2 regions of the Paenarthrobacter sp. 4246 genome follow, and region 1 is predicted to be linked to the other one. Evidence: riboswitches for the same ligand, from Rfam matches in the RefSeq annotation. Region 1 holds a riboswitch; the other holds the start of a gene.
The links. A riboswitch is a leader RNA that binds a small molecule or an ion and turns the genes downstream of it on or off. The one in region 1 is predicted to bind thiamine pyrophosphate.
Positions count from the first base shown of each region.

Region 2: it holds a riboswitch for thiamine pyrophosphate, as region 1 does, so the genes downstream of both, thiO (glycine oxidase ThiO) here and thiD (bifunctional hydroxymethylpyrimidine kinase/phosphomethylpyrimidine kinase) in region 1, are expected to answer to the same signal.

Region 1 is NZ_JBEPOP010000003.1:65,912-69,598, forward strand. It holds gene ABIE35_RS05660 (Rne/Rng family ribonuclease) at 1-1,850, shown strand, start outside; TPP riboswitch at 1,986-2,084, shown strand; gene thiD (bifunctional hydroxymethylpyrimidine kinase/phosphomethylpyrimidine kinase) at 2,075-3,592, shown strand.
Region 2 is NZ_JBEPOP010000005.1:362,081-365,767, forward strand. It holds gene thiS (sulfur carrier protein ThiS) at 1-159, opposite strand, end outside; gene thiO (glycine oxidase ThiO) at 156-1,421, opposite strand; TPP riboswitch at 1,417-1,535, opposite strand; gene thiE (thiamine phosphate synthase) at 1,563-2,246, shown strand; gene ABIE35_RS12025 (ferritin-like fold-containing protein) at 2,290-2,958, opposite strand; gene ABIE35_RS12030 (TM2 domain-containing protein) at 3,115-3,687, shown strand, end outside.

The DNA.
Region 1 (3,687 bases):
GTCGGATCGAGAATGCGCTCAAGTCCGGCGATTCCGTCCTTGTCCAGGTCACCAAAGACCCCGTAGGCCACAAGGGTGCCCGCCTGACCAGCCAGATCTCCCTGCCCGGCCGCTACCTGGTGTACGTGCCCGGTGGTTCCATGACCGGTATTTCACGCAAGCTGCCCGACGTCGAACGCAACCGCCTCAAGCGCATCCTGAAGGATCGTTTGCCGGAAAACGCAGGCGTCATTGTCCGTACGGCTGCTGAAGGTGCGTCGGAAGAAGAACTGACGCATGACATCAACCGCCTGCGCGCCCAATGGGAAGGCATCGAAGGCCAGGCCTCCTCCACCAAGGTCCTGGCGCCGGAACTCCTCTACGGCGAACCGGACCTGACCATCAAAGTGGTCCGTGACGTCTTCAATGAAGACTTCTCCAAACTGATCGTTTCAGGCGACGAGGCCTGGGACACCATTGAGGCCTACGTCACCTACGTTGCCCCCGACCTTGTGGGCCGCCTCGAGAAGTGGACCAAGGACCAGGACATCTTTGGTGCCTGGCGTATCGACGAGCAGATCCACAAGGCGCTGGAACGCAAGGTCTTCCTCCCGTCCGGTGGTTCGCTGGTCATCGACCGCACCGAAGCCATGACCGTGGTGGACGTCAATACCGGTAAGTTCACCGGCAGCGGTGGAAACCTTGAAGAAACCGTCACCAAGAACAACCTCGAAGCTGCCGAGGAAGTTGTTCGCCAGCTTCGCCTGCGTGACATCGGCGGCATCATTGTCATCGACTTCATCGACATGGTCCTTGAGTCCAACCGCGACCTCGTCCTCCGCCGCATGGTTGAGTGCCTTGGTCGCGACCGTACCAAGCACCAAGTGGCTGAAGTGACGTCACTGGGCCTTGTCCAGATGACCCGCAAGCGCATGGGTACCGGACTCCTTGAGGTCTTCGGTGAGCAGTGCGAGCACTGTGCCGGCCGCGGCGTGGTCACCCACGATGAACCCGTGGAGCACCGCCGCGCCAACGTTGTGGCTGCCGAGCACCACCGCCCCCACACTGAGGCGCAGCAACCCACAGCCCGAACGGAACGCAAGCGCCGCCGTGGCAAGGGTGGCGGACAGTCTGTCACCGAGGCTCCTGCGCCGGTCCACACCACTGCTTCTGCCCCTGCCGCACCTCCTGCTGCCACAGAGCCGCAGGATCCAGCCAAGCAGGCCAAGGCGGAGGCAACCCGGGCTGCACTTGCGACGATCGCTGCTGCCGCCCACGCTGCCCACCTCCATGATGACGAAGTTCACCGTGCAGAAGAGGAGGCGCGGGCGGCCGGCCAGCACCAGGCGCCTGCTGCATCACAGTCCGGGGCGGGAGAGCACGCCGACCGCGAATCAGACCGGGAAGCACCGGTTCGTGAAGCACGGTCCACTCCGGTTCTGCGCTTCGGCGGGGAAGAGGTGGCCCTGCCAATCGGGGAACACCACGAGGAGCCGCCTGCAGCCAAGCCTGCCATGAGCCTGGATCTCCTGGCCGAAGCGTTCTCCCACCTTGGCGCAGCACCCGAGGCAAAACCCGAAACAGTGGTTCCTTCCAAGACAGCCGCCGCGCCGGAAGCCGCCGCGGCAGGTTTTGCAGATGAGGACCCTGAAGCTGCTGCGGCGTCGAAGTCCCGCCGAGGGCGTCGCAACCGCAGTGCGAGCCGTGCGCAGGGTGCAGCCAACGAGACCAGTGTTGAGCACCACGAGGTAACTGCTACGGCAGCGCGTGGAACGGCGCACGAGGCCAAAGCGCCGGCGGAGCCTGCCAAGAAGGTAGCCTCCGAGGAACCCATCATCCTTGGGGTTGGCGTTCCCGCTTCGGAGCTCTAGCATCTGATCCGCAAGGGCCCCCAGTACCCGCCATAAGCGGGTAATGGGGGGCCCTTTGCTGTCTGCTCACAGCGGTCATAACCGGTCTTCTGCGTAGCGCAGTTTACGGGCCCTGCTGCGTCCCGGCTAGGCTGGGGGACTGACACGGGGTGCCGGGCATTGGGCCAGGCTGAGATCCAGACCCGTTGAACCTGTCCGGTTAGCACCGGCGAAGGGATGTCCCCATGACCTCATCGTCGTATTCTCCTGTGTACCCTTTGGTTGTTTGGGGCCGTGAAACGCCTCGCGTACTGAGTATCGCGGGCTCCGACCCCTCCGGCGGTGCCGGTATCCAGGCGGACCTGAAGAGCATTGCCGCGCAGGGCGGCTACGGTATGGCGGCGATTACGGCGTTGACCGCGCAAAACACGCTGGGTGTCAGTGCCCTCCATGTTCCTCCGGTGGAGTTCCTGCGACAGCAATTGGAAGCCGTCAGCACGGACATCGCCATCGATGCCGTCAAGATCGGCATGCTGGGTGACGCTGCGGTGATCGATGAGGTCCGCGGCTGGCTCGAGGCGGTGCGTCCCGCCGTCGTGGTCCTTGACCCGGTGATGGTGGCCACCAGCGGTGACCGCCTCCTGCGTGGGTCTGCCGAGCAAGCCCTGCGTGCTCTCCTGCCGTTGGCGGATCTTATTACCCCGAACCTCCCGGAGCTCGCGATGCTGTTGGGGGAGCCTGAAGCTGCTGACTGGGATTCGGCGCTGAACCAGGGCAAGCGGCTGGCTGCCGAGTGCGGCACCACGGTCCTGGTGAAGGGCGGACACCTGGCAGGTGTGGAATGCCCGGATGCCCTGGTCAACACCAGCGGCCTTCTTCGGCAGGACGTCATTGAGGTAGCCGGACCCCGCGTGGAAACGAAGAACAGCCACGGCACGGGCTGTTCGTTGTCGTCGGCACTGGCCACTGTCCAGGCCCGCACAGGCGATTGGGAAGCTTCCCTGCGTGAGGTCAAGCCGTGGTTGCTCCAGGCGTTGCTGCATGCGGACAGCCTCGACGTAGGCCAGGGAAATGGGCCGGTCAACCATTTCCACCACCATCAGGTCCTGAGGCCGGGGCAATTCGCCGCGGCGCTGTGGAAGGAAGCCGCTCCGGAGCTTGAGGCAATCTACAAGCTCAGCTTTATTGACGGCCTGCAATCGGGCGACCTCCCTGAAGCAGCCTTCAGCTACTACCTCGCGCAGGACGCCATCTACCTTAACGGGTACTCCAGGGCCCTGGCGCGCGCGGGCGCCCTTGCCCCCACGGAGGAGGAACAACTGTTCTGGGCGAAAGCGTCACAGCAGTGCCTTGAGGTCGAATCGGAACTGCACAGGAACTGGCTCAGCACCCGAGAGGCTTCCCCGGTGACCGGACCCGTCACGAAGTCCTACGTGGACCACTTGTTGGCATCCTCGGCCACGGGCAGCTACTCCGTGCTGCTGGCGGCCATCCTGCCGTGCTACTGGCTTTACGCAGAAGTGGGCCAGCAGCTCCATGCATCGTTCGTGGAGGCGGGATCTCCGGCAGCGCATCCCTACGCGGACTGGCTCAGGACCTACGCCGATGAAGAGTTTGCTGAAGCCACCAGGCATGCGATCAATTTCACGGACGCAGCAGCGGCGGCAGCTTCCGAGGGGGAGCGGGCGTCAATGGTGGAGGCTTTTGCCCAGTCCTGCCGCTACGAAACTGCGTTCTTCGACGCTCCGCGGCTGTTCGCCTGACCGTTCCTGTCCGGGCTTTTTATCCCCGAGCTTCAAAGAGCCCCAGCGCGTCGCGGGTCAAATCACGTTAATCGCCCCAAACCCTGTAGGCTGTA
Region 2 (3,687 bases), on a different contig from region 1:
CACCACCTCGGAATTGCGGGCGACGGCGACGCCCAACTTGCCGCCGTCGGCTGCCTGTCCGCGGTGGTCCAGGACGCGGCCGGTGACGGCCGTGACCAGGGTGCTGACTGAAGCGTCCTCCGGCACGGCGTGATCGGATCCGTTGAGTTTGATGTTCATGCTGTTTCCTTGCTGGGAGCGTGTGCCGGCGTAAGCGCCCGCGCTGTGGATGAAGTGTCCGCGAAGCGGTCCGGGCGCAATGGTGCCCACCGGGGTTCCGACGAGCCGTTGATCAGCCCGCCCACGATCCGTGCGGCCGCGGGCGTCAAGAGCACACCATGCCGGAAGAATCCTGTAGCGATCACCAGCCCATCAACATCCCCCTTGGGGCCAGCGACCCGCCCAAGCAACGGGGCGTTGTCCGGAGTGCCGGGGCGGGCCCGGGCCGTTGCTTCGAGGAGCTCAAGTTCCGCCACTGCTGGGACCAGGGCCTGGGCGTCCCGCAACAACTGGTAGACGCCCCCGGCTGAGACCGCGTTGGAGGATGCCGACAGTCCGTCCTCGCGTTGGGTGGCTCCGATGACCACCGTGCCGTCGTCCCGGGGCACGATGTAGACGGGCACTCCGCGGACCATCCCACGGACGGTGGAGGTGAGCAGGGGCCGGAGGTGTTCAGGCACCCGAAGCCTGAGGATGTCGCCATATACCGGCCGCAGGGGAAGGCTGAGCCCGTCGGGGAGCCCCTCCAGGTCTGCCGCACCCAGTCCGTTGGCGACCACCGTTTCGGTGGAGTGGACAGCGGCACCGGACTCGAGTTCCACTCCTGAGACCCGCCCTCCGTCCCAGAGCAATCTGCACGCCGTGGAAGTCACGGCAAACCCATCGTCGGCGCCCGAAACCCAAGTGGAGTCGCTGGCCGCGTGGCGTGCCAATCCCGAGAGGAGGCCTGCCGCCAGCTTGCGGGGATCAACCTGATGGTCGGCGGGAACGTCGAAGGCACTGGAAATTTGGGGGCTGAGGAGGGGTTCGCGATCCCGGGCGTCGCGCAAGGACAGCGGCTCAACCCCCAGGCCTGCAGCAAGCTGCACCGCACGAAGGTCTGCCAGCGCCCTGCGGTCCGCGGCATCGGCACCCACGGCGAGTGTCGGCGTCGTCCGGTAACCGATGTCTTCCCCTCCGCGGGTCAGGCTTTCTGCAAAGGACGGCCACAGCCGGGACGATTCAAGCATCACGTCCAGGAGATCTTCCTCCTGGTAGTGCAATTCGCTCACGGGGGCAAGCATTCCGGCGGCAGCGAACGTAGCTCCCGAAGCCGGTGCGGGGTCGATCACCACCACGGAGCGGCCAAGTCGCCGTGCTTCGTGGGCAATACCGAGGCCGATGACGCCACCGCCAATGACGGCCACGTCGGCCTGGAGCGGGGTTTGGCGGGGATCTGCCATAGCGCGTTTCCTTCCCTACGCCGGTACTAGCCGGATCAGGTCAAGCGGTCGGCGCTGAAGCCCTCTCAGCCGGACAGTCATAAAGCGAACGTCGCGGCTCCCGCAGTACGTGCCCAGTTTAGAGGAACTACTCTGGTTTCCATGACCCCGACTGATGCCCTCGCCACCGCCCGCCTGTATCTGTGCACTGATGCCCGGAAACGGCAGGGCGATTTTGAAGACTTTGTGGACGCCGCTTTTGAGGGAGGCGTAGACATCATCCAGTTGCGCGACAAGACCCTGGAAGCTGCCGAGGAATTGGAGTTGCTGGCGGTCCTGCGGGCAGTTGCGCAGCGTCACGGACGGCTCTGGGCTGTCAACGATCGCGCCGATGTTGCCAATGTTTCCGGGGCTCCAGTGTTCCACATCGGGCAAAAGGACCTCCCGTTGACGGTGGCCCGGACATTGCTTCCGGAGCCCGTCACGATCGGCCTCTCCACCCACTCCCCCGAACAGGTGAATGCCGCCATCGCGGCATCACCAGGCCGGGGCGGCCTTGACTATTTCTGTGTGGGCCCCGTCTGGGCAACCCCTACCAAACCCGGCCGCGAAGCCGTGGGCCTGGACCTGGTCACATATGCCGCAGAAGCGAGCAAGCGTGCAGACGAGACCACCGGCGGTGCCGTGAACCTGCCTTGGTTCGCCATCGGTGGGATCGATCTCAGCAACGTGGAGCAGGTACGGGCCGCGGGAGCCACCCGGATCGTCGTTGTGCGCGCCATCACCGAAGCTACGGATCCGACGACGGCTGCCAAGTCGCTGCTGGAGGCGCTGGACGCCGCCTGAGCCCGGCCGTGAAGGCCTTTCAGGCACAAGCCCGGTCAAGCCGTCATGCGGTGAGACCCAAGGCCGTCATCCGGCGTGAATGCCGCTCGGCGAGCTCGCCTGTCAGTCTCTTAACTGCGGCGCGGGCATCGCCACCACTTTTTAGGGTTGGCCCCAACTGTGGGTGCTCCATGCCCACCCTCTGCGCCTGCGTCAGCGCTTCCCCCACCAGCCGGCGGCCCCACAACGCCAGGCGTGAGGCCAGTCTTGGGTCATCGGCCAAGGCCCGCCGCAGCAGGACACGAAGTACCTCGGTTGCTTGGTCGGGAGAGGCTACCCGGTCAACGAACTGCTGCGTTGTTGCATCGAGGAAAGTGGCGACAGCCCGGTAGAAGTCCGAGGAGACGGTGTCGATGACGTACGCCTTCATCACGGATTCGAACCAGTCCCCGGGCCTGGTACGTTCATGGAAGTGGTCAAAGGAACGCTGGAACGGCAGCATGGTTTCCTCAGGATCGAGGCCCATTTCCGCGAGCCGATCGCTCAGCAGCGCGAAGTTTCCGTACGCGCCGACGGCAATTTTTGCCAGCATTGACCGGTCATGGAGCGTGGGTGCGTATCGGGAATCGGACGAAAGCCGGCCGAAAGCCGACAACTCGCCGTAGGCCATGGCGCCCAGGAGCTCCGCGGCGAGTTGTCCGGCAGAAGTTAAGACGTCCCGGGAAGTGCCCATGATCCAAGACTATCCCCGGCCATCCACGCCCCGTCCGGCTAGATTTGCTGCGAGCCGACGTGGTCCTACTAGGCTGGCTGGGAGTGAGCCGACTGTCAGGCCTGCCCGCAGGCCGCGTGTCCTCCTCCTCGCACCCACTCCCCTGAAGGATGTTCCATGAGTAACCCGAGCTATCCGCCCGCGCCCCACAACGGGGACGGCGCTCCACCAGTACCCCCTGCACCCGGTGCTTTCGGCAACCAGTACCAAAGCGGACCGCAGACGTACCAACCGGCCCCGGGTTCCGGCCCTTATGACGCTCCCGGCATGGGCACTCCCGCCAAGTCCTTCATGGTCACCTGGATCCTGTCGTTGCTTCTGGGTGGCCTCGGCGTCGACCGTTTTTACCTGGGAAAGATCGGCACCGGTATTGCCAAGCTGCTCACAGCGGGCGGACTCGGCATCTGGTCCATCGTGGACCTCATCATCACGCTGACCGGCAATGCGCGGGATAAGGAAGGCCGCCCGCTGCTGGGTTATCCGGAAAACAAGAAGAAGGCCTGGATCATCACGCTCGTCGTATGGTTCGCCGGCCTGGTTGTTGGAATCGTGTCCACGGTGTTGTCTTTGACGCTGGTGGCTGCTGCGGTCCAAGGACAGGCCACGCCCGTCCCCGCCGCCCCCTCGGCCTCACAAGAGGCACCTGCCCCCTCCCAGGGCACTGCCACTGATGGCAATTCCTTCGAGGTC